2 regions of the Streptomyces sodiiphilus genome follow, and region 2 is predicted to be linked to the other one. Evidence: riboswitches for the same ligand, from Rfam matches in the RefSeq annotation. Region 2 holds a riboswitch; the other holds the start of a gene.
What was found. Region 2 has a riboswitch for glycine ahead of gcvP (aminomethyl-transferring glycine dehydrogenase). Riboswitches for the same ligand answer to the same signal wherever they lie in the genome.

Region 1: another riboswitch for glycine. It lies ahead of gcvT (glycine cleavage system aminomethyltransferase GcvT); the one in region 2 lies ahead of gcvP (aminomethyl-transferring glycine dehydrogenase).

What each region holds. Positions count from the first base shown of each region.
Region 1 is NZ_BAAAMJ010000024.1:7,026-18,069, reverse strand. It holds gene ABD299_RS11910 (cysteine desulfurase family protein) at 1-852, opposite strand, end outside; gene ABD299_RS11905 (N-acetylmuramoyl-L-alanine amidase) at 929-1,609, shown strand; gene ABD299_RS11900 (SRPBCC domain-containing protein) at 1,747-2,340, shown strand; gene ABD299_RS11895 (hypothetical protein) at 2,359-2,562, opposite strand; gene ABD299_RS11890 (hypothetical protein) at 2,716-2,898, opposite strand; gene ABD299_RS11885 (Dps family protein) at 3,109-3,582, opposite strand; gene ABD299_RS11880 (GNAT family N-acetyltransferase) at 3,669-4,244, shown strand; gene ABD299_RS11875 (thioesterase family protein) at 4,285-5,127, opposite strand; gene ABD299_RS11870 (hypothetical protein) at 5,166-5,288, opposite strand; gene ABD299_RS11865 (enhanced serine sensitivity protein SseB C-terminal domain-containing protein) at 5,312-6,082, opposite strand; gene ABD299_RS11860 (enhanced serine sensitivity protein SseB) at 6,161-6,925, opposite strand; gene ABD299_RS11855 (hypothetical protein) at 7,147-7,917, shown strand; glycine riboswitch at 8,070-8,161, shown strand; gene gcvT (glycine cleavage system aminomethyltransferase GcvT) at 8,333-9,451, shown strand; gene gcvH (glycine cleavage system protein GcvH) at 9,511-9,888, shown strand; gene glyA (serine hydroxymethyltransferase) at 9,953-11,044, shown strand, end outside.
Region 2 is NZ_BAAAMJ010000087.1:15,925-26,968, reverse strand. It holds gene ABD299_RS24425 (glutamate-cysteine ligase family protein) at 1-1,388, opposite strand, end outside; gene ABD299_RS24420 (hypothetical protein) at 1,700-2,269, shown strand; gene gcvP (aminomethyl-transferring glycine dehydrogenase) at 2,337-5,231, opposite strand; glycine riboswitch at 5,415-5,506, opposite strand; gene ABD299_RS24410 (PRC-barrel domain-containing protein) at 5,634-6,014, shown strand; gene ABD299_RS24405 (DNA polymerase IV) at 5,969-7,342, opposite strand; gene ABD299_RS24400 (MerR family transcriptional regulator) at 7,401-8,003, opposite strand; gene ABD299_RS24395 (bifunctional nuclease family protein) at 8,169-8,639, opposite strand; gene ABD299_RS24390 (FHA domain-containing protein) at 8,720-9,490, opposite strand; gene ABD299_RS24385 (DUF881 domain-containing protein) at 9,603-10,457, opposite strand; gene ABD299_RS24380 (small basic family protein) at 10,463-10,795, opposite strand; gene ABD299_RS24375 (DUF881 domain-containing protein) at 10,792-11,044, opposite strand, start outside.

The sequences.
Region 1 (11,044 bases), on a different contig from region 2:
GGGCACCGCCTTCCGGACGCCCTCGATCAGCTCGTCGCGCAGGGCGCCGATCTCCCGGGCGAACTCCTCGCGGCGGGCCGCCGCGAGTTCCGCGGCCACCGCGAACCCCGCGACCGCGGGCACGTCCAGGGTTCCGGAGCGCACGTCCCGTTCCTGGCCGCCGCCGTGCAGCAGCGGGGTCGGGGTCCAGGTGCGGCCCAGCAGCAGGGCGCCGATGCCGTAGGGGCCGCCGATCTTGTGGCCGGAGACGCTGAGCGCCGCCAGCCCGGAGGCGCCGAAGTCCACAGGCAGCTGGCCGACGGCCTGCACGGCGTCGGCGTGCATGGGGATGCCGTGCGCGGCGGCGATCCCGGCCAGCTCTGCGACCGGCTGGACCGTGCCGATCTCGTTGTTCGCCCACATCACGGTGACCAGGGCGACGTCGTCCGGATCGCGCTCGATCGCGGCGCGCAGGGACGCCGGGCCGACCCTGCCGAACCGGTCCACCGGCAGCCAGTCCACGCGTGCGCCCTCGTGGTCCGCCAGCCAGTTCACGACGTCCAGCACGGCGTGGTGCTCGACCGGGCTGGCCAGGATCCGCGTCCGCCGGGGGTCCTCGGCCCGCCGGGCCCAGTACAGGCCCTTGACGGCGAGATTGTCGGCCTCCGTCCCGCCGGCGGTGAGGACGACCTCGCTGGGCCGGGCACCGAGCGAGGCGGCGAGCTGCTCCCGTCCCTCCTCGACCACGCGCCGGGCCCGGCGGCCCGCCGAGTGCAGGGCGGAGGCGTTGCCGGTGACGGCCAGCAGGTCGGTCACCGCCTCCATGGCCTCGGGGAGCATGGGCGTGGTGGCGGCGTGGTCGAAGTAGGGCATGGTTCCCCGATTCTACGAGCCGGGAGGGAACAGCGGCGGGGCGCACGGCGTTCTTCGAGCCGGAGGACACCACGACATGAGTGACCGTTCCGCTCCCCCGCAGCCGTCCGAAGAACCCCCGGTGCACCGGGGGCCGAGCCGGCGTGCGCTGATCCTGGGCGGAACGGCGGTGGCCCTGGGTGCGGGAGCGGTCGCCCGCCGCGAGGAGCTGGCCCGCTGGTGGTGGCGGTACTCGGCGATGGAGGAGCCGCGGGTCGAGGGCGAGGTCGACCACCCGGGCGCCGAGTGGATACCCGCGGCCCGGGCGAACCTGCGGCGGGCCGGCAGACCCCGGGACTATCCGATCGACCGGGTCGTCATCCACATGCCGGAGGCGACGTACCCGATCACCCTGCGGGTCTTCCAGGACCCGTCGCACGGCGCCGCCACCCACTACGTGCTGCGGGCCGAGGACGGGCACGTCGCGCAGCTGGCCAGGGAGCTGGACGTCGCGTACCACGCCGGCAACCGGGCGTTCAACGAGCGCAGCATCGGCATCGAGCACGAGGGCTGGGCGCACGATCCCTCGACCCTGACCGACGCGATGTACGAGTCCTCCGCGCGTCTGGTCGCCGGGATCTGCGACCGGTACGGCATCCCGGTGGACCGGGAGCACATCGTCGGCCACAACGAGGTGCCCGATGTCGTCCGGATCTGCCCGGGTCCGCACTGGGACTGGGACCGCTATCTGGAGCTGGTCCGCCGCGAGGCCGCCTGACCCCCGGTCGCGGGCCGCCGGACACGGACCGGTCCGCTCCACCCGGATGCGCGGCAGCGGAGGCGCTCGGCCGCACATCACCCCCGCCACGCCGGGTACCCCGCCCCCAGGCACGACCAGAGAGGCAGGGATGACCCATGACCGACATCACCGACTGGCTCGACCGGACCTCCCGGGAAGTGGGGCGCAGGCCGACGCCCGAGGGCCAGGCACGGGTGCTGCTGCTGCGCCGCCACTGCCCCGCCCCGGTCCCCGAGGTCTGGGACGCCTGCACCGAACCCGATCACCTCAAGCGGTGGTTCCGGCCGGTGACCGGGGATCTGCGCCTGGGCGGGTCGTTCCACTTCGACGACCGCACGGGGGGCGAGATCCTGCGCTGCGAGCCGCCGAATCTGCTGGGTGTGACATGGGGGTACGGGAAGGAGGCCTCGAGTGAGGTGATCCTGCGCCTGGCCCCCGGCGAGGGGGACACCACCGCCCTGGAACTGGAGCACGGCCCGCTGCCCGACGAGGTCTCGGTGAACGGGAGCACCGTCGACCCGGTCGTCCAGGACGCCCCGGCCGGCGCGTTCGGGCTGGGGGCGCGCTGGGAGATGGTGCTGCACTTCCTGGAGCGCTATCTGCGCGGCGAGCCGACCGAGGATCCCGCCCAGTGGGAGGCGAGCGCGGCGGGCCAGGAGTTCGGCCGCCGGGGCGCGGACGCCTGGCGGTCGGTCGTCGCCGGCGCCTGAGGCCGGGGAAGGGCCTCGCTACCAGTGGTCGGGCCCCCCGCCGCGCCACTCGATGAGCCCGGGATCGTCCAGCCGCACCGCGTCCGGGTCGAGACCGGCCCGGCGCAGGAACTCCAGGAGCTCGCCGGGCCCGCGGGCCAGGCCGAGGATCTCGTCCCCGGCGCGCACGCGCCTGCCGCCTCCGGGGGCGGGTGGATGGACAACGATGCGCGGACGGGTCATGCGACCCAGCCTGCGCCCGCCGGACGAGAAACGCATCCGGTGTTCCGTCGCCGTGTCGCGGACGGCAGGTCCGAGGGGTGGGAACGACGGGCGGGAGGCCGGCGAGGAGGGCCGGTGCGGCGCCTTGAGAGTGCGCCGGGCGGAGCGGGCGCGTCAGGCAGCGGCGCGCACGTCGCGGCGGACGGCCTTGATCCAGCTGCTGCGGAGCCTGTCGAGCTCGGCGCGCTCCCGGGCACCCCACGGCCGGCCGCCGTGCTTGCGGACGTACCGGCGGATCGCCTCGTTGGCGGCCTCGGGGTCCGGCCGCGCCGGGGTCGGATCGGTCGACTGGGACATGCGTACGAGCATACGAGGAGCCACCCAGGGTCACCAACCGGATCACCCGTGTGGCGGCGTTTCGTGAGCGAAATCACTCGTACCGGAGGTTTCCGCCCACTTCCGCGCACCCCGCCCCGGACGTCACCGGACCCCGGGCCCGCTCCTGGGAGCGGACCCGGGGCCCGGTGCGGGTCCTTGCGGTGCTCCCCTTGGGAGCGAGCGGGCCCGTCAGCCGCGGTTCTCGGCCTGGAACATCCAGTGGTGCTTCTCCAGCTCCTGGGTCACCTGGATGAAGATGTCCTCCGTGACCGGGTCCACCTCGCCGGCCGACCGCATGCGCTCCCGCATCCGGGCAATGACCGCGCCCAGGGCGTCGACCAGGGACTGAACGGCTTCGGTGTCCTTCTGCCAGCCTTCGGGGAAGGCACCGATGCCCGTGCCGGAGGCCACCGTCGCGGCCCGGCCGTCGGGAGAGACGCCCAGCGCGGACGCGCGCTCGGCGACGATGTCCGTATGCGTCCGGGCGGTCTCCACGACCTCATCGAGTTGCAGGTGCACGGACCGGAAGCGGGGGCCGACGACGTTCCAGTGGGTCTGCTTGGCCACCAGGGAGAGGTCGATGAGATCCACCAGCGCACCCTGCAGCGCCTCACCCACGACCTTGAGCGTCGAGTCCGGGAGTGTGCTCTTCACCGAGTACATGTGTCGCCCACTTTCGTCCACGTTTGTGCGTTCATATGTCAGCGTACCCACGCCCTGCGTCCTGATGCCGGACGAGAATGTGACGCATGACATCGAGCACCGGCCACGGCCCGGACCGCGCTCCTGGCCTCGTCCGCCCCGCTGAGCAGGGCGACATGCCCGGGGTCTGCGCACTGGTGAACCACTACATCGAGCACGCGGTCGCGAACTTCCGCACCGAGCCGCAGCGGCCGAAGGAGTGGGAGGAGCTGTGGCACGCGCACCACGGCCGCTATCCCTGGCTGGTCGCGGAACAGGACGGCGAGATCGCCGGCTTCTGCTGCGCCGGGCCCTGGAAGACCCGCGGCGCCTACGCCTGGACGGCGGAGTCGACCGTGTACGTGGGGCCGGACCGCCTCGGGCAGGGACTGGGCTCCCGCCTGTACCGCCCGCTCCTGGCGACCCTCGCCGCGCAGGGATTCCGCAGCGTGGTCGCCGGCATCACGCTGCCCAACCCCGGCAGCGTCGCGCTGCACACGTCGATGGGCTTCGAGCCGGCCGGCCTGATCCGGGCCGCCGGTTTCAAGTTCGGGGCCTGGCACGACGTGGGCTACTGGCAGCTGCGGCTGGCCGGCGACGGTCCCCCCGGCGAGGTCCTTCCGGTTCCGCCGGGGGCGGGGTGACCCGGCCCCCGGACGGCGTCCCCCTCACGCATCCTCACAGTCAGGCCAGCAGGGCCCTGGCGAGCTGGCGGGACTGAGCGACCATACGGTCGGCGCTGTCCCAGATCTCCACGTCCTCCTCCAGGAAGCCGCCGGCCAGGTTGCGCGTCCCGATCGCCACCCGCAGCGGGCCGGGCGCGGGCCGGGCGCGGACATGGGTGGTGAGCTCGACGGTCGGCACCCATCCGGACAGGCCCAGATCGAAGGCGGTCGGCGGCATCGCGTCGCCGATGAGGAGCAGGGCCAGCGGGTCGGCGTCCCGGCCGTCGGCGAAAGCGAACCAGCCGCGGATCTCGCCGCGCCCGGAGGGCTTGCCCAGCGCCCAGCCCACGGTCGCGGGGTCGAGCCGGGAGGCCAGGCGGTGAAGCATCTCGACCTGTCCGGCCGGCCTCGGGTCCGCGGGGGCCTGGTCCACGCCCACGCAGTGCTCGTAGGGCGGCATCTGCGGAGGTTTGACGGCCGTCCGGACATCGGCGGGCAGCGCGTCGAGATCGCCGTAGGTGCCCAGCAGCCGGATCCGCTCGACCTCCCTGCCGTCCTCTCCGGTCTGGAACAGCGAGGCGCTGCCGGTGGAGAGGGTGTTCCCGGTGCGGGCCACCGACGTCCGGATCACCGCGGGGCCGGGACGGGTCGCCGTGAGGTAGTGCGCGGTGACGGTGAAGGGGTCCGGGTGCGGCAGGGTCCGGCCCAGAGCGCGGCCCAGCATGGCCTTCAGATAGCCGCCGTTGATGGCGGCGCTGATGGACCAGCCCGCCGAGATGTCCGCGTCGAACACGCCCGGCTCCCGCGGACGCACCGCGGTGTCCCGGTCGAATTCGCTGCCCCCGATGTGTCCGTCAGTCATGGGGCCACCGTATCGCGAATATGTTACTAAGCGGTAGATCAGCTTGCCTCGTCCTCGGCCGCCGTGCTCCGGCGGTGCCAGGCCCTCGGCGCCCGCCAGCCGTACACCGCGATGCCGGCCAGGTCGAGCCAGTAGGCGAAGGACGGGATCAGTTCCCTCACCGGTGCGGCCGTCCGGCCACCGGTCAGGACGGCCTCGGGTAGCCGTAGCCGCGCTGCCGGAGCGCCTGCACGCCCTGCTCGCGGCCGTCCGCGCGGCTGTAGAACGGCGCCGACCGCGTCCGCAGCCACATCGCCACCGGATCGTGGACATCGGACAGCGGAACGGTCGCCACCGGCAGGCCGTCGGGGACGACGGCGACGGCGCCGCGCATCATCTCCCGCACCGCCCCGGCGGTCCGCGCGCCCGGCTCGTCCGTCTCCACCCCGATGGCCAGGTAGGGCGCGCCCACCGCGGGCTCCACCCAGGCCCGGCGCAGGCTGCGCAGTTGCGGGGTGTTCCGGGCCCGCTCGGCCAGGCGCTCGTAGAACCGCGGCGCGCGGACGGCTGGCTCGCTGATCCGCAGCGGGCCCGCCGGCAGCCGGTCGAGCCCGAGGGCGATCCGGCGCAGGTCCGGCCAGGGCACGCCGAGCCCGCCGCCGGGCGCGTGCGGATTGAGCCACAGGCCCCAGCGGGCGGGGAAGAGCTCCGCGGCCAGCTCCCGGCCGCCGGCGATCTCGTGCGCGCGCGGCCAGGCGCTGGCCGCCAGTTCCTGCTCCGAGGTGACGCAGGGCACGTAGTCGTGGCCCAGGACCTCCATGGCGCCGAACCGCGCCCGCGGGTCCCCCGCCTCGCCGCTGTGCAGAAAGGCCCACACGCGGCTCTCGCCGAGAGAGGCCAGCAGCGCCTCGTAGGTGTCGAGCCGGTCGGCGGTCACCTCGGGCAGCAGCTCCTCGACGCTTCTCCCCTGGCTCACCGGCCCGGCCCTCCTCGCGCATGGTGCCGCCCGTCAGGACAGCAGCTCAACAGCCTCCTGACGACAGGATGCCCGATGTCAGGCGTCCCTCAGATAGAAGGGCTGCACACACTCCCGCAGCCAGTCGACCACCGGGTCCCGGGCCGCGTCGAGCAGCACCAGCTGCACCGGCCATCCGAGCGGGCAGCGGGCCAGGGCCCGGCCCAGTGCCTCCTGCACCGCCGCACCGGTCTCCGGGTCCACCAGATCGAGCTCCACCCCGACGAACAGGGCGGGCGGATCCCCCTCGGCACTGGCCAGCCCCCGGCGGGCGGAGAGCACCTGCCGCAGCTGCGACAGCTCACCCGCCGCCGCGGCCAGGAAGTCCACCGGCTCCTCCTGCCAGTCGGGCTCGAACAGCCGCATCCGGGCTCCGGAGGGCCGGCCGGGCTCGCGCCGGCCCGGGGTCAGCCGGCACAGCTCGGCCACCGCCTCGGGGGGCACCGGGAGCCCGACGGTGCCGCCGGGGTTCACGGCCATCCCGGCCTGGGGCGGCAGCCCGCGGGCGAACTCGCGCACCGGTGCCACGGTGAACGGCAGATGGGCGCCCTGGGACATCCCGAACTGCTCGGCCGAGCTGAACACCGGCACGAACACCCCACCGGCCAGTTCGATCGTCGGCAGGTCGAGACCGGCGCTGTCCGGGCCGCCGCCCTCCGGCAGCGGCACCCACAGCAGGCTGCGCGCCAGCACTTCCAGCAGCCGCGGGGCCGCGTCCGGCACCCCCACCGACGCCGCCAGTGTCTCCTCCAGCTCGTTGCACGGCCAGCCGCCGTGTCCCGACCCCTGCCGCGGAATGCTCATCGCGCCCAACCACCATCTCGTTCCCGGTCTGCACCGCACCCTAATGGCTGTCTCCGTCACCCGGCTGCCCGTCGTGTCGCGGCCCCTCGAATCCCCAGGTCATGGCAGTGACGGCGCAGGAGCGGACATCACCGGCAGCAGCGGAACGGTTGCGGTGGGTAGCCTCGGCCCGCACGGTGGACGAGAAGGCACCAACCGACACACGAAGGGACATTCTCCCCATGCGTATCACCCGCAAGACTGGCGTCCTTCTCGCTTCCGCCACCGCCGGAGCCCTCGTCCTCAGCAGCGGTGCGATGGCGGTCGGCGCCGTCGCGGACGACGACACGCCCGTGGCCGAGGCCCCGGCCGAGGCCGGACAGCCCACCGGCATCGAGCAGCTGCAGGACCTGCGTGAGGCCATCGCCCCGGTCACCGCCGCACTCCAGGCCGCCTCGGCCCGCGAGGGCCGGCTCTCCCAGGCCGAGGCCGAGCGGCACACCGAGGCGATCAGGGAAGCACTGCGCCCGCTGCTGGAGGGTGCCGGGCAGGCTCCGGCGGAGGGGCAGATCCTCCCGGCCGACGACATCGCACCGGCTGACGCCGCGGAGGCGGACGGCGCGCGCTCCCAGGTCGATGTCATCGCCGAGGCGGCCACCGCCGGCGATGTCGAGCGCGCCTCGGAAACCCTGCGCGAGGCACTCGAAGCCGCCTCCGCGCTGATGCCCGGACTCGGCGCCCTGCTCCCGGACCTCGGTGACGTTCCCGGGGAGGCGGACGCCGCCGAGGACGCGGACGCATCGCAGGAGGCCGGCCTCGCCGGTCAGTGGGAGCTCGTCGAGGGCAGCGGCTACCCCCAGGAGGCCGAGATCGAGGCCGGCTTCGAGGAGGACGCCGACGTGACCGAGGAGTGGGACGTCGCCGGGGAGTCGCAGGCGGAGATCCTGCCCGCCGCACCCGACAGCGCCGCCGAGGCCCTGGAGCGGATGCCCGAGCAGCAGGACATCGGCTGACCTCACCGGCTCCGCTCTCCGCGGCCCGTCGCCTCACCCCGGCGGGCCGCGCCCCGCGGTGCGGGCTATCCTCCGGCGCCGCCCCCGGTCCGGTCCTCCCGCGGCGGCCCGGGCCGTGCGATGATGTCGGCGTCAACTGCATACCGGCCGTTCGAACCCGCGCGGGAGAGTCCCCAGTTCTCTGGGGCGCCGAAGGAGCAAGTCCTCCCTTGAATCTCTCAGGCCCCTATACCGCGCAGGCGAGGCAGATCTGAAAAGCGGGCCGCCCCCGGGGCGGCCCCACCCACGGTGCAAGCCACCGGCCCGCGGGCCGCGGCGAACCTCTCAGGTGCAGATGACAGATGGGGAGAGCGCCAGTAACGCTGCGCCAGCGCGCACAGCCACGCCGCCCGCCCGCACCCCTGGGAGCACAGACATGACTTCGACCCCCCGGACGACGGCCCTCGACGCCGTGCACCGCGCCCTCGGGGCGACCATGACCGATTTCGCCGGCTGGGACATGCCGCTGCGCTACGGCAGCGAGCGCGCCGAGCACGAGGCGGTACGGTCCGGGGCCGGCCTGTTCGACCTGTCCCACATGGGGGAGATCACCGTCACCGGCCCGCAGGCCGGGGCCCTGCTCGACCACGCCCTGGTCGGGCATCTGTCCGCCGTGACCCCCGGGCGGGCCCGGTACACGATGATCTGCCGGGCGGACGGCGGCATCCTCGACGACCTGATCGTCTACCGGCTCGCCGACCAGGAGTACCTGGTCGTCGCCAACGCCGCGAACGCCCAGGTGGTGCTCGACGCGCTCACCGAGCGGCAGCCCGGCTTCGACGCCGTGGTCCGCGACGACCGGGACGCCTGGGCGCTGCTCGCCGTCCAGGGACCCCGGTCCGCGGAGATCCTCGGCGCCCTCACCGACACCGACCCCGGCGGGCTGAAGTACTACGCCGGGTCCCCCGGCACGGTTGCCGGCGTCCCCGCGCTGATCGCGCGCACCGGCTACACCGGGGAGGACGGCTTCGAGCTCTTCACCGCCCCCGGTGACGCCGAGCGGCTGTGGCACGCCCTGATGGAAGCCGGAAAGCCCGCGGACATGGTTCCGTGCGGGCTCGCCTGCCGTGACACGCTGCGCCTGGAGGCGGGCATGCCGCTGTACGGGCACGAGCTCACCACCTCCACCACACCGTTCGACGCCGGTCTGGGCCGGGTCGTCAAGTTCGACAAGCCCGGCGGCTTCGTGGGCCGCGCCGCGCTGGAGGCCGCGGCCGAGCGGGCCGCCGCGTCACCGCCGCGGGTGCTCACCGGCCTGGCGGCCGAGGGACGGCGGGTTCCGCGCGCCGGGTACCCCGTGACGGACCGGACGGGCGCGGTGATCGGCGAGGTCACCTCCGGCGCCCCCTCCCCCACGCTGGGCCGGCCCATCGCCCTGGCCTACGTGGACGCCGCGCACGCCGCACCCGGCACCGAGGGCGTGCACGTGGACATCCGCGGCAGGCTGGAGCCGTTCGAGGTGGTCGCCCTGCCGTTCTACAAGCGGCAGCGGTGAGCCGTCCGCCTGCCGCGCCCCCTGCCCCACCGATCCGACACATCCAGGAGAATTCCGCCATGAGCAACCCCGAGCAGCTGCGCTACAGCAAGGAACACGAGTGGCTGGCGACCGCCGACGACGGCCTCGCCACGGTCGGCATCACCGCGCACGCGGCCAACGCCCTGGGCGATGTGGTGTTCGTCCAGCTTCCGGAGCCCGGTGACACGGTCTCGGCCGGCGAGCCGTGCGGCGAACTGGAGTCGACCAAGTCCGTCAGTGACCTCTACTCCCCGGTCTCCGGCGAGATCACCGAGGTCAACCAGAACGTCGTGGACGACCCCGCGCTGGTGAACTCCTCACCCTTCGAGGCCGGCTGGCTGTTCAAGGTCCGGGTCGAGGGCGAGCAGGAGAACCTGCTGACCGCCGACGAGTACACCGCCTTCACCGGCGAGTGAGCCCCGCCGGACACGCGTCCGGCCTGTCCGTCCGGCCCCTTCCTTCCCGCAGCCAAGGAAATACATGTCCCTTCTGAACAGTCCGCTCCACGAGGTGGACCCGGACGTCGCCGCAGCGGTCGACGCCGAACTCCATCGTCAGCAGTCCACGCTGGAGATGATCGCCTCGGAGAACTTCGCCCCGGTGGCCGCCCTCCAGGCCCAGGGGTCCGTCCTCACGAACAAGTACGCCGAGGGCTACCCCGGCCGCCGCTACTACGGCGGCTGCGAGCACGTCGACGTCATCGAGGACCTCGCCCGGAGCCGTGTCAAGGAGCTGTTCGGCGCCGAGGCCGCCAACGTCCAGCCGCACTCGGGCGCCTCCGCGAACGCCGCGGCGATGGCCGCGCTGCTGGAGCCCGGTGACACGATCATGGGCCTGGACCTGGCTCACGGCGGTCACCTGACCCACGGTATGAAGATCAACTTCTCCGGCAGGCTCTACCGGGTCGTCCCCTACCACGTGGACGCGGCCACCGGTCTGGTGGACATGGCCGAGGTGGAGCGGCTCGCGCTGGAGCACCGGCCGAAGCTGATCGTCGCCGGATGGTCCGCCTACCCGCGGCAGCTGGACTTCGCGGCCTTCCGCCGCATCGCCGACGCGGCCGGCTCGCTGCTCATGGTGGACATGGCGCACTTCGCCGGTCTGGTCGCGGCCGGCCTGCACCCCAACCCGGTGCCGTTCGCCGACGTCGTCACCACCACCACCCACAAGACCCTGGGCGGCCCGCGCGGCGGAGTGATCCTCTCCCGCAAGGAGCACGCCAAGAAGATCAACAGCTCGGTCTTCCCCGGACAGCAGGGCGGGCCGCTGGAGCATGTCATCGCGGCCAAGGCGGTGGCCTTCAAGATCGCCGCCTCCGGCGAGTTCGCCGACCGCCAGCGGCGCACGCTGGAGGGCGCGCGCCTGCTGGCCGAGCGGCTGACCCGTCCGGACGCGGCGGCCGCCGGCGTCTCGGTCCTGACCGGCGGCACCGACGTGCACCTGGTCCTGGTCGACCTGCGCGAGTCGGAGCTGGACGGGCAGCAGGCCGAGGACCGGCTGCACGGCATCGGCATCACCGTGAACCGCAACGCCGTGCCGAACGACCCGCGGCCCCCGATGGTGACCTCCGGT
Region 2 (11,044 bases):
ACCGCCCGGTGGTAGACCCCAGTCTGCCAGCCGGCCCCGGTGACCCGGCGGCGGCACCGCCCTTCGATGACCTCCAGACAGCGGTCGCGGTCGGCGGGAGCGACGCCCCAGGCGTCCAGCCCGGCTGCGGCGAGCGGGAGCAGCTCGTCCGCCACCAGGCGGGCCGCCGGGACCTCGGCCACGCCGTGGCGGCCGCCGCGGGGCCATATCAGCAACGACTCGATGCCGTGCCGGCAGGCGGCGTGGAAGTTGCGTTCGGCGGCCTCGAAGGGCAGCCTTCGCCACACCGGGTCGGGCTGTTCCGCCAGCGCCCGCACCAGTCCGTAGTAGAACGCGGCGTTCGCCACCATGTCGGTGACGGTGGGGCCGGTCGGCAGCACGCGGTTCTCCACCCTGAGGTGGGGAACCCCGTCGGTCACCTGGTACACGGGGCGGTTCCAGCGGTAGACCGTGCCGTTGTGCAGGACCAGTTCGTGAAGGCCTGGGATCCCGCCCGCCGCCAGTACGTCCGCGGGGCGCTCCTCGGAGCAGATCGGCAGAAGGGCCGGGAAGTACCGGACGTTCTCCTCGAAGAGGCACTGCACGGAGTCGATCCACCGCTCGCCGAACCAGGTCCGCGGACGGGCGCCCTGGGCGGCGAGCTCGGGCGGACGGCTGTCGGTGGACTGCAGGAAGAAGGGCGGACGGGATTCCTGCCACAGCTCGCGCCCGAACACGAAGGGGGAGTTGGCGCCCACCGCGATCTGCGCGGCTGCCACGGCCTGCGCCGCGTTCCACACACCGGGGAACCGCTCGGGAGTGAGCTGGAGGTGGAACTGGACCGCGGTGCAGGCCGACTCGGGGGCGATGGAATCGAAGGAAGCGGTCAGGTGCTCGGCGCCGGCGAGATCGACGGTGATCGCCTCGCCCCGGGCCGCGAGAATCTGGTCGTTCAGGAGGGTGTAACGGTCGGCCGGGGAAAGGTTGCCGGGCACCAGTTCCCCGGCGGTGATGGTCGGCAGAATGCCGATCGGCACCGCGTGGGCCCCGTATTCGGCCGCAGTCCGGTCGGCGTAGCCGAAGGCGATGCGAAGCTCCTCCGCCAGGTCGTCGAAAACTCTGCCGGTCAGCCGTCGCGGAGGCATGTTGAGTTCCAGGGTGAACTTTCCCAGCTCGCTCTGGAAATCCCTGCTCGCCATTCTCTCCAGCACGGCCTCGTTCACCATGCGCGGTGAACCGTCCGCACCGGCCAGGCTCAGCTCCACCTCCAGTCCGACGAGGTCCCGGGGGCGGTCGAAGCGTCCTTCGTCCAGCAGCGTCCGCAGGGCTCGCAGGCACTCGTGCAGCTTGGCCCGGTACTGCTGCCTGTCACCGAGATCGAACCGGTCGGCGCTGACCTTCTCCCCCATCGCGGCACACCTCCTTGATCGAGCGGTGCCCCGATCATGCCCAGGCGCGCACGCCCTGACGCGCGCCCCGGTTCACACCAGCGCTACCCGAGTTGCATATTCGCGTGGAATACTCTCCGGTCCAGGAGCGCGCCCACGCCCGCATGAGAGCCGGCCGGCCCACAAGAGCCGCGCGTGTCCGGATTTCCCCTTGCCGAAACATCCCGGGGCGGCTAATCGAAACATCCTGCGAACATACGTCGTATAAGCTCCGATTACGACGTGTCTCCCGAAGCACGAGGCGACCTACTCCGACGTGAGAGGCGACCACCATGCCCCTGCACCTGTACTCCGCCCCGGCACCGGCCGAACGCAGCGTCCGCGCGGCGCTTCACTCGTCCGCCGTGCCGACCCCCCACCCCCTTCAGCGCGACCGGGGAAGCCTGGAGCCGGCTTCCCCGCTCCCGGTGCACCGCCTGGACCCGATGCCCTATCCGGGCGCACCGCCGCGCACCCGCCTGACCGGCTGGCGCTTCCTGCTGGAGCGCCGGGGCCGGGCGGTCGGGGCCGCGGAGACGGTACTCACTCCCGACGGGTGGGCGTTCTCCCACTTCCTCGAGGGCCCCTACATCGCCTCGGGGTGCGCCGCGCTGCGCCAGGCGGAGGCCATGGACGGCGCCTACCAGCCGCAACTGCTGTCCGTGCCCGAGCTCTACATGCTCACGCTGTGGCTGCGCCCCGGAACGGCCTCCGACCCCGCGGAGAGCTCCCCCAGTGCGCTGGACCTGCTGGTCCCCCTCGCCCCGGCCCCTCCCGGCATCGCCTCCGGCCGGCCCCAGCCCGTCGAGGCGCTGCTGCCGCAGCTGACCCGGCGGCTCACGCCGAGCACACTGGCCGGCTGACATGACACGGCCGGGGCCGGCACCGCGACGCGGTTGCCGGCCCCGGCCCCGTTCCCGGCGGGCCCGTTCAGCCGTCGTAGTCGGACGGCGGGGGGCAGGAGCAGACCAGGTTGCGGTCGCCGTAGGCTCCGTCGATCCGGCGCACGGGCGGCCAGTACTTGTCCTGCGAGCCGGTGCCGGCCGGGAAGACCGCCTCCTCGCGCCCGTAGGGGTGCGGCCATCCGCCGGCCAGCTGCGCTGCCGTGTGCGGCGCGTTGACCAGCGGGTTGTCATCCGCCGGCCACTCGCCGGACCCCACCTTGTCGATCTCGCCCCGGATCGCGATCATCGCGTCACAGAAGCGGTCCAGCTCGGCCAGGTCCTCGCTCTCGGTGGGCTCGATCATCAGCGTTCCGGCCACCGGGAAGGACATCGTGGGCGCGTGGAAACCGTAGTCGATCAGCCTCTTGGCGACATCGTCGATGGTGACTCCGGTCGCCTTGGTCAGCGGACGGACATCGATGATGCACTCGTGCGCCACCAGCCCGCCCGGCCCGGTGTAGAGCACCGGGAAGTGCGGCTCCAGACGCTTCGCCACGTAGTTGGCGCTCAGCACGGCCACCTGGGTGGCGCGGCGAAGGCCGTCCGCCCCCATCAGGCGCAGGTACGCCCAGGAGATGGGCAGAATTCCCGCCGAACCCCAGGGGGCCGCGGAGACCGGACCGATCCCGGTGCCGGGCCCGGCGGCCTCCTGCAGCGGGTGGCTGGGGAGGTAGGGCGCCAGGTGGGCACGGACCGCCACGGGGCCGACGCCCGGGCCTCCGCCGCCGTGCGGGATGCAGAACGTCTTGTGCAGGTTCAGGTGCGAGACATCGGCACCGAAGTGTCCCGGCCGGGCCAGACCCACCAGTGCGTTGAGGTTGGCACCGTCCACGTACACCTGCCCGCCCGCTTCGTGCACGGCGGCACAGATGTCGGCGATGTCCTCCTCGAAGACGCCGTGCGTCGAGGGGTAGGTGACCATCAGGACGGCCAGTTCGGACCGGTGGCGTTCGATCTTGGCGCGCAGGTCCTCCGGATCGACACCGCCGTCCTCCGCGGTCCTGACCACCACGACCTTCATCCCCGCCATGACCGCGCTGGCGGCGTTCGTGCCGTGCGCCGAGGACGGGATGAGACAGACCGTCCGATGTCCCTCCCCCGCCGCCCGGTGGTAGGCCCGCACCGCCAGGAGCCCGGCCAGCTCGCCCTGGGAGCCCGCATTGGGCTGCAGGGAGACGGTGTCGTATCCGGTGATCTCCGCCAGCCGGTCCGCCAGCTCCCCGATCAGCGTCAGGTAGCCGTCGGCCTGGTCCAGCGGGGCGAAGGGATGCAGCTGTGCGAACTCCGGCCAGGTCACCGGTTCCATCTCGGTGGTGGCGTTGAGCTTCATGGTGCACGAGCCGAGCGGGATCATGCCCCGGTCGAGCGCGTAGTCCCGGTCGGCCAGCCGCTTGAGGTACCGCAGCATTGCGGTCTCGGAGCGGTGCCGGTGGAAGACCGGGTGCGTGAGGAACTCACCGGTGCGCAGCAACGGGACGGGGAGCGCGTCACCGGTCCGCTCGTCCAGCCCGGCGAGGTCCTCCTCCGCGGCCGCGACACCGAACGCGGTCCACACCGCCGCCAGCTGTGCCCGCCCGGTGATCTCGTCGCAGGCGATTCCCACGTGGTCGGCGTCCGTCAGGCGCAGGTTCACCCCGTGTTCGCGGGCGGTAGCCACGACCTGGGCCGCACGTCCGGGCACGCGGGCCGTCACGGTGTCGAAGTACGCGTCGGACACCACGTCCACACCGCCTTCCCGCAGTCCGGCCGCCAGCAGCACGGCACAGCGGTGAACCCGACGGGCGATGGCCGTCAGCCCTTCGGGGCCGTGCCACACCGCGTACATCCCGGCCATCACCGCCAGGAGGACCTGGGCGGTGCAGATGTTGCTGGTGGCCTTCTCCCGGCGGATGTGCTGCTCACGGGTCTGCAGAGCGAGCCGGTAGGCCTGTGCGCCGTCCGCGTCGTAGGAGACGCCCACCAGCCTCCCGGGCAGACTGCGGGCGAACTGTGAGCGGACCGCCATGAAACCGGCGTGCGGGCCGCCGAAGCCCATCGGCACCCCGAACCGCTGGGTGGACCCGACCGCGATGTCGGCGCCCAGTTCCCCGGGGGAGCTGAGCACGGTGAGCGCCAGGAGGTCGGCGGCCATGGTGACGACGGCGCCCAGGCCGTGCGCCTGCCGGATCACCTCGCGCGGGTCGCGCACCGCCCCCGAGGCGCCGGGATACTGCAGCAGCACGCCGAAGACCCCGCGCTCGGCGACCGCGGCCGGGATGCCGCCGGAGAGGTCCGCGACCTCGATCTCGACACCGGCGGGCTCCGCACGGGTACGGAGGACGGCGATGGTCTGCGGCAGGCAGTCGGAGTCCACCAGGAACACCCCGCCCTTGACCTTGCCCACCCGGCGGGCCAGCGCCATGGCCTCGGCGGCGGCCGTCCCCTCGTCGAGCAGCGACGCACCCGACGTGGGCAGCCCGGTCAGGTCGGCCACCATGGTCTGGAAGTTGAGCAGCGCCTCCAGCCGGCCCTGGGAGATCTCCGGCTGGTACGGGGTGTAGGCCGTGTACCAGGCGGGGTTCTCCATGACATTGCGCAGCACGACCGGCGGGGTCACCGTGCCGTAGTAGCCCAGTCCGATCATGGAGTGCAGGACTCTGTTGCGGGAGGCCAGCGAACGGAGCTCGGCGAGCACTTCGGCCTCGCTCCGGGCCTCCGGCAGCCTGAGTCCCTCCGTGCTGGTGATCACCTCGGGGACGGCGGCGGCGGTCAGCTCGTCGAGCGAGCCGTACCCGATGTGGGCGAGCATCTTCGCCTCGCCGGCGGCGTCGGGGCCGATATGGCGGGCGGCGAACGGGGTGCCCCGTTCGAGGGCGGTGAACGGGGTGCGGTGAGCAGTCATGTTTCGGAGGCCTCCTGGTCGCTGCGACCTGCCGGGCACCGCTTGAGTACCCGATCAGCCTCCCCCTCTGTCATCCGGACCTGAGAGCTTCGCCGTCCGCCGCGGAGCGGGCCGGCTTGCACCGTCGGTGAGGCGGTCCCGTGGGCGGCATCGCCCAGCGGTCCCCCTGCTTTCCAGAGTGGCCTGACTCACGCGGTACGTGGGCCTGAGAGATTCCGGGGAGGAGTTGCTCCTTCGGCGCCCCCGTTGCCGGGGGACTCTCCCGCCTGAGGTCGTCAGCCGTCTTCGAGCCTATCAGCGGCGTTCCACCGGGGCAGGAGCCCGGCTGGGCCGGTGGAGCGCGTGCCTTTCCGGCAATCGTGGGTACGCGTCCTGCAGACGTGGTGATTCTGGGAGGAACTCGTGCATACGCATATCGACCCCCGCAGCCTGATCGGACGCAAGGCCTTCGACCGTCACGGAGCGAAGATCGGCACCGTTGACGAGGTGTATCTGGACGACGCGACCGGCATACCGGAGTGGGCGGCGGTGCGCACCGGTCTGTTCAGCCGGGACGCGTTCGTCCCGCTCGGTCCCAGCGAGCTGGTGGAGGACACCCTCCGGGTTCCCTTCGACCGGACCCTGGTCAAGGAGGCACCCGATTTCGGGGTGGGCCGGCATCTGTCGCCCGAACAGGAGCTACAGCTCTACCACCACTACGGCCTGGATGTGAGCCGGGACAGGGTCGGCCACGTCGCCTACAGGGACTCCGGCCGGCCCTCGCCGTCCGACGGCAAAGGCTGAGCAGGCAGCGGCAAGGGCTCACCCGGTTCCAGCTCCGGGTCGTCCATGGAGAAGGTGCGCACGCGGCCGGGCTGTGATCCAGGCTGCTCGAAGCGCACCGTTACCCGTCCCACGCCACTTCCCTGCACCCAGCCCGGGCCGTGCTTCACGTGGCGCACATCGAGACCGGGCAGCCAACGCCGGACCGCGGAGGGCGGAGGCTGCGCGGGCGCGGGCGGCTCCGGCGGTGCGGTGGCCGCATGTCCGCCCGGGGTCTGCGACCGCTGGGCGAAGAGATCTTCCTGGGTGTACCCGGCCAGAGCGGTGACCCCCACGCCCAGCAGCCGGACCCCGGCCGTGGTGTCGACTCCTTCCAGCAGACGGGCCGCCGCTTCCCTGATGACCGCGGGCTCGTCGGTGGGACCGCGCAGGGTCTCCGACCGGGTGAGGGTGGTGAAGTCATGACCGCGCACCTTGAGTACCACTGTGCGGGCCGACCGTCCGGCTGTCCGCAGCCGCTCCGCGCACCGCCCGGCCAGGCGGTCCACCTGGGCCCTGACAAGGGGGCGGTCCGTCAGGTCGGTGTCGAAGGTGTCCTCCACCGACACCGACTTCGCGTCGCGCTCGGCCACGACCGGCCGGTCGTCCACCCCCTGGGCCATGGTGTGCACAGCGACCCCCTGGGCCTGTCCCAGGAGCCGGACCAGTTCCTCCTTGCCGGCCGCGGCCGCCTCGGCGACCGTGCCGATCCCGGCCCGCCGGAGGGCGCGGTCCGTTGCGGGGCCGACTCCGGGCAGGACCCGGACGGACATCGGTGCCAGGAACTCCCGCTCGGTACCGGGCGCGATGAGCACCAGGCCGTCGGGCTTCGCCTGCTCGGAAGCGATCTTGGCAAGCATCTTGGAACCGGCGAGCCCGACCGAACCGCTCAGTCCGGTGGCCGCGCGGATGCGCGCCCGCAACGCACGGCCGGTGGTGAGCGCCTCTTCGGTGGTCACGGCAGCTCCGCCGACGGCGAGGTCGACGAACGCCTCGTCCAGACTGAGCGGCTCCACCAGCGGCGACAGCTCCGCGAGGAGCTCCATGACCGTGTCGCTGACCTGCCGGTACAGGCCGAATCGCGGGGTCAGATACGCCGCGTTCGGGCAGCGGGCCCTGGCCTGGGCGACGGGCATGGCCGAGTGCACGCCGTACGTGCGGGCCTCGTACGAGGCCGTCGCCACCACACCGCGCGGCCCGAGACCGCCGACGACCACGGGCTTGCCGCGCAGGCTGGGCTTGGCCCTCTGCTCGACCGCGGCATAGAAGGCATCCATGTCCAGATGCAGGATGGCCGGATGTCCCCTCACACCACGAATGATGCCGGACCGCACCGACACGGGCCCCGCTGCGGCCGCCGGCCGGACGTCAGCCGGGACGGTGCCGGCGGCGGGCCAGCTCGTCGCCCGGGTGGTCACGGAGCACGGACTCACCGGTGTCCACCCGCTCGGCCTGCAGCTGGGCCAGTGCGCTCTGCACATCCGCCCATACCGCTCCGACCGCGATACCGAAGACGCCCCGGCCCCCTCGCAGCAGCTCGGCCAGGTCGTCGGGCGAGTCGCAGCGGTACACGGCGGCCCCGTCGCTCATCAGGGTCAGATCGGCCAGTTCGGCGAGCTCCCCCGAACGCAGGGCACGCACGGCGGTGCGGATGCTCTGCAGGGACACCCCCGCGTCCAGGAGGCGCTTGACGATCTTGAGGACGAGGATGTCGCGGAAGCTGTACAGCCGCTGGGTGCCCGACCCGTGGGCCGGACGCACACTGGGCTCCACCAGGCCGGTGCGCGCCCAGTAGTCGAGCTGGCGGTAGGTGATGCCGGCGGCGGCGCACGCGCTGGGCCCCCGGTAGCCCAGCTTCTCCGGCGTGCCGCGGTTCTGCCGGGCCACTGTGTGCCGCAGCCCCGGGCGCTGCGGTGCGCCCGGCAGGGCGGACACCCCGCCCACCGCTCCGCTCTCGCCGTTACCTGTCACGCCGGCCTCCGTTCTGCATGCCCCGACCGTGCTCCCGGTGCTCTCCCGGTGTGACCCCTCGCGAGCACACGCACGGCGCTCCTCCCAAGACATGCCCCATTGACGCTAGGTACCCGCACCGGGTGCGTCAACGATCGCCACGCACTGCTACCGGGGTTTGGCGGGCTACTGACTGCTGCCGAAGTCCTCCGGAGAGATCTGGTCGAGAAACTCGCGGAACTTCTCGACCTCGTCCTCCTGCTCGTCCGGGATGATGATCCCCGCGTCGTCCAGCACCTCGTCGCTGCTGTAGATCGGCGTACCGGCCCGCAGGGCCAGTGCTATCGCGTCGGACGGACGGGCACTGACCTCGACGCCGCCGGCGAAGACCAGTTCGGCGTAGAAGATGCCGTCTCTCAGATCAGTGATGCGCACCTCGCTCAGCTCCTGGCCGAGCGCCTCCAGCACGTCCTTGAACAGGTCGTGCGTCAGCGGACGGGGAGGAGCCATTCCCTGCTGGGCGAAGGCGATGGCGGTCGCCTCCCCCGGGCCGATCCAGATCGGGAGGTAGCGATCGCCTCCCACTTCCCGCAGGAGCACGATGGGCTGGTTGTTGGGCATTTCCACCCGGACACCCACGACGTCGAGCTGATTCACACAGCAACCCTAGGACGGGCCCGGGGCGTTTGGATAGTCGGACACCGCCAGGCGGTGCCTTCCGCGCCCCGGGCGGCGGCTCAGCCGGCCTGCTGGCCGGCGAAGAAGACCAAGCGGTACTTGCCGATCTGCACCTCGTCCCCGTTGGTCAGCAGCAGGGAGTCGATACGCTCCCGGTTGACGTAGGTGCCGTTGAGGGAACCCACGTCGGCGACCGAGAACCCGCCCTCGGCCCGCCGGCGGAACTCCACGTGCCGCCGGGAGACCGTCACGTCGTCCAGGAAGATGTCGCTCTCCGGGTGACGCCCCGCGGTGGTCACCTCGCTGTCGAGCAGGAAACGGCTTCCGGAGTTCGGGCCCCGCCTGACCACCAGGAGGGCGGACCCCGCCGGCAACGCGTCGACGGCCGCCTGGGCCTCCGGGGACAGCGAGGGCGCGGCCTGCTGACCGGTCGCCTCGGCCTCGTACGCCTCGAGACCGGAGATCGAGATGGTGGAGGTGGTCTCGGAGGCCACCTCGGGCGTCCGGCCCTCGCGCAGGGCGTTGCCGCAGTTCGAGCAGAACCGGCTGGTCGCGGCGTTGCCGCTGCCGCACCTGGAGCAGGTCAGCGTGCCCGCGCCGGCCCCGCCTGCGCCTATTCCCGCCTGCGGGGCGTCCTTCCCGGCGACCTCGTCGCGGAACATCGGCCGCTCGCGGTCCGCGCCCGCCGGCGTCTCGCCGTGCTGGCGGGCGCTGTGGCGTGCGGCACTGTCCGTGCCACTCTGACGCCTGCCGAACAATCTAGCGAAAAATCTCACCGGCAATTCCCCTCGCACCGTCGGTCCGTCCCATCCGTGGACGGGACGGTCCATTCTCTCTCATGGACCGCGTCGGACATCCTGCCAACGTCCGCGGCCCCCGTTCAGTTTCCCTCACCGGGCAGTGCACAGCTCCGGCAGCCCTCCGGTCCCCGATAGCCGGTGATCATGGGGCTGACTGAGCGTAGTCAGGCCGCTCCGCCGACCGCAAGGCGTCCACAGTGATCTTGTCCGGACGGCTCACCGTCACACTTGCCTGTTCCTTCTCCAGCGACTGCACCACGCCCCCTGGGATGTTCAGCGCGGGCTCGAGATCCTGCGGCCGGCCGATCGCCTCCACCCGGAACGGCTCGGTGATCCGGACGCCGTCCACCAGGACCCCGCCGTCCCCGTCCACGAAGGACGTGCTCGCCACCACGCGGACCTCGTTGATCTGCATCGCCTCGGCCCCCGCTGCCCGCAGTTCCTGGACCGCGTCCAGCAGCATGTCGGCCCGGACCGTGCCCGCCGGGTCGTCGATGCGCAGCGTCACCCCTGGGCCCTCCGCGGCGACAGTGCCGGCCAGCACGCCGAGCTGACGCCGGCGTTCCTGAGTCTGCCGACGGGCCTCCTCGGCCTGATCGGAGCTGTTCTCCAGCTCGGTTCGCTGCTCCTCCAGCCGGGCCCGCTCCTCCTCCAGCCTCTTGGTCCGGTCGTCCAGATCGCTCAGGATGCGCACGAGATCCTCGGGCCGGGCGCCCCGCAGCGCACCGCCCTCCTCCCCTGCGGCGCGCACCTGGATGGCCAGTCCCAGCCCGAGAACGAACAGCAGCAGGGCCACGGTCAGCTGGGCACGCGTCACACGTGGCGGCCACAGCCCGCTCAGCAGGGCCTGGCGCCCGGTGACCGGCTTCCCGGCGGTGGCCGGCTCTCCCGTGGCCTCTGCCGGACCCTCCGGGGCCGGCTCACCGATGGCAGAGGTTTCCTCTCCGGAGGCCGGCCGGGAGCCGGGATCGTGCGGAGGTGGTGTCCTGTCCGTCATCGCGCTCACGCCCGGAAGATGTGCCGGCGGATGGCCGCCGCGTTGGAGAAGATGCGGATGCCCAGGACCACCACCACGCCCGTGGACAACTGGGCTCCCACTCCCAGCTGGTCGCCGAGGAACACGATCAGCGCGGCGACCACCACGTTGGAGAGGAAGGAGACCACGAACACCTTGTCGTCGAATTTGCCGTCGAGTCTGGCACGCAGACCGCCGAACACGGCGTCCAGCGCGGCCACCACCGCGATCGGAAGGTAGGGCTCCACGACCATCGGCACCACCGGCCGGGTGATGATTCCGACCAGCACTCCCAGGAGCAGCCCCACAATGGCGATCACGATGCGTTTCCTTGTCCTGTCTCGGCCGGCTCTTCCACCGGTGCCGCCGACCGGAGGGTCAGGCTCGGGGCGGCGGGTATGTGCACCTTGTCCTTGACCGAGGAGGCGACCCGTACGCCGTAGTTGTCCTGGAGTACCCCCAGGTACAGGCCGTCGGCGGTGTTCTCGAACCCGGCCCGCAGCGCCTGGCCGTCCCCGACCGCGAGCAGGGTGTACGGCGGCACGAGCGGCCGGTTGTCCACCAGCACG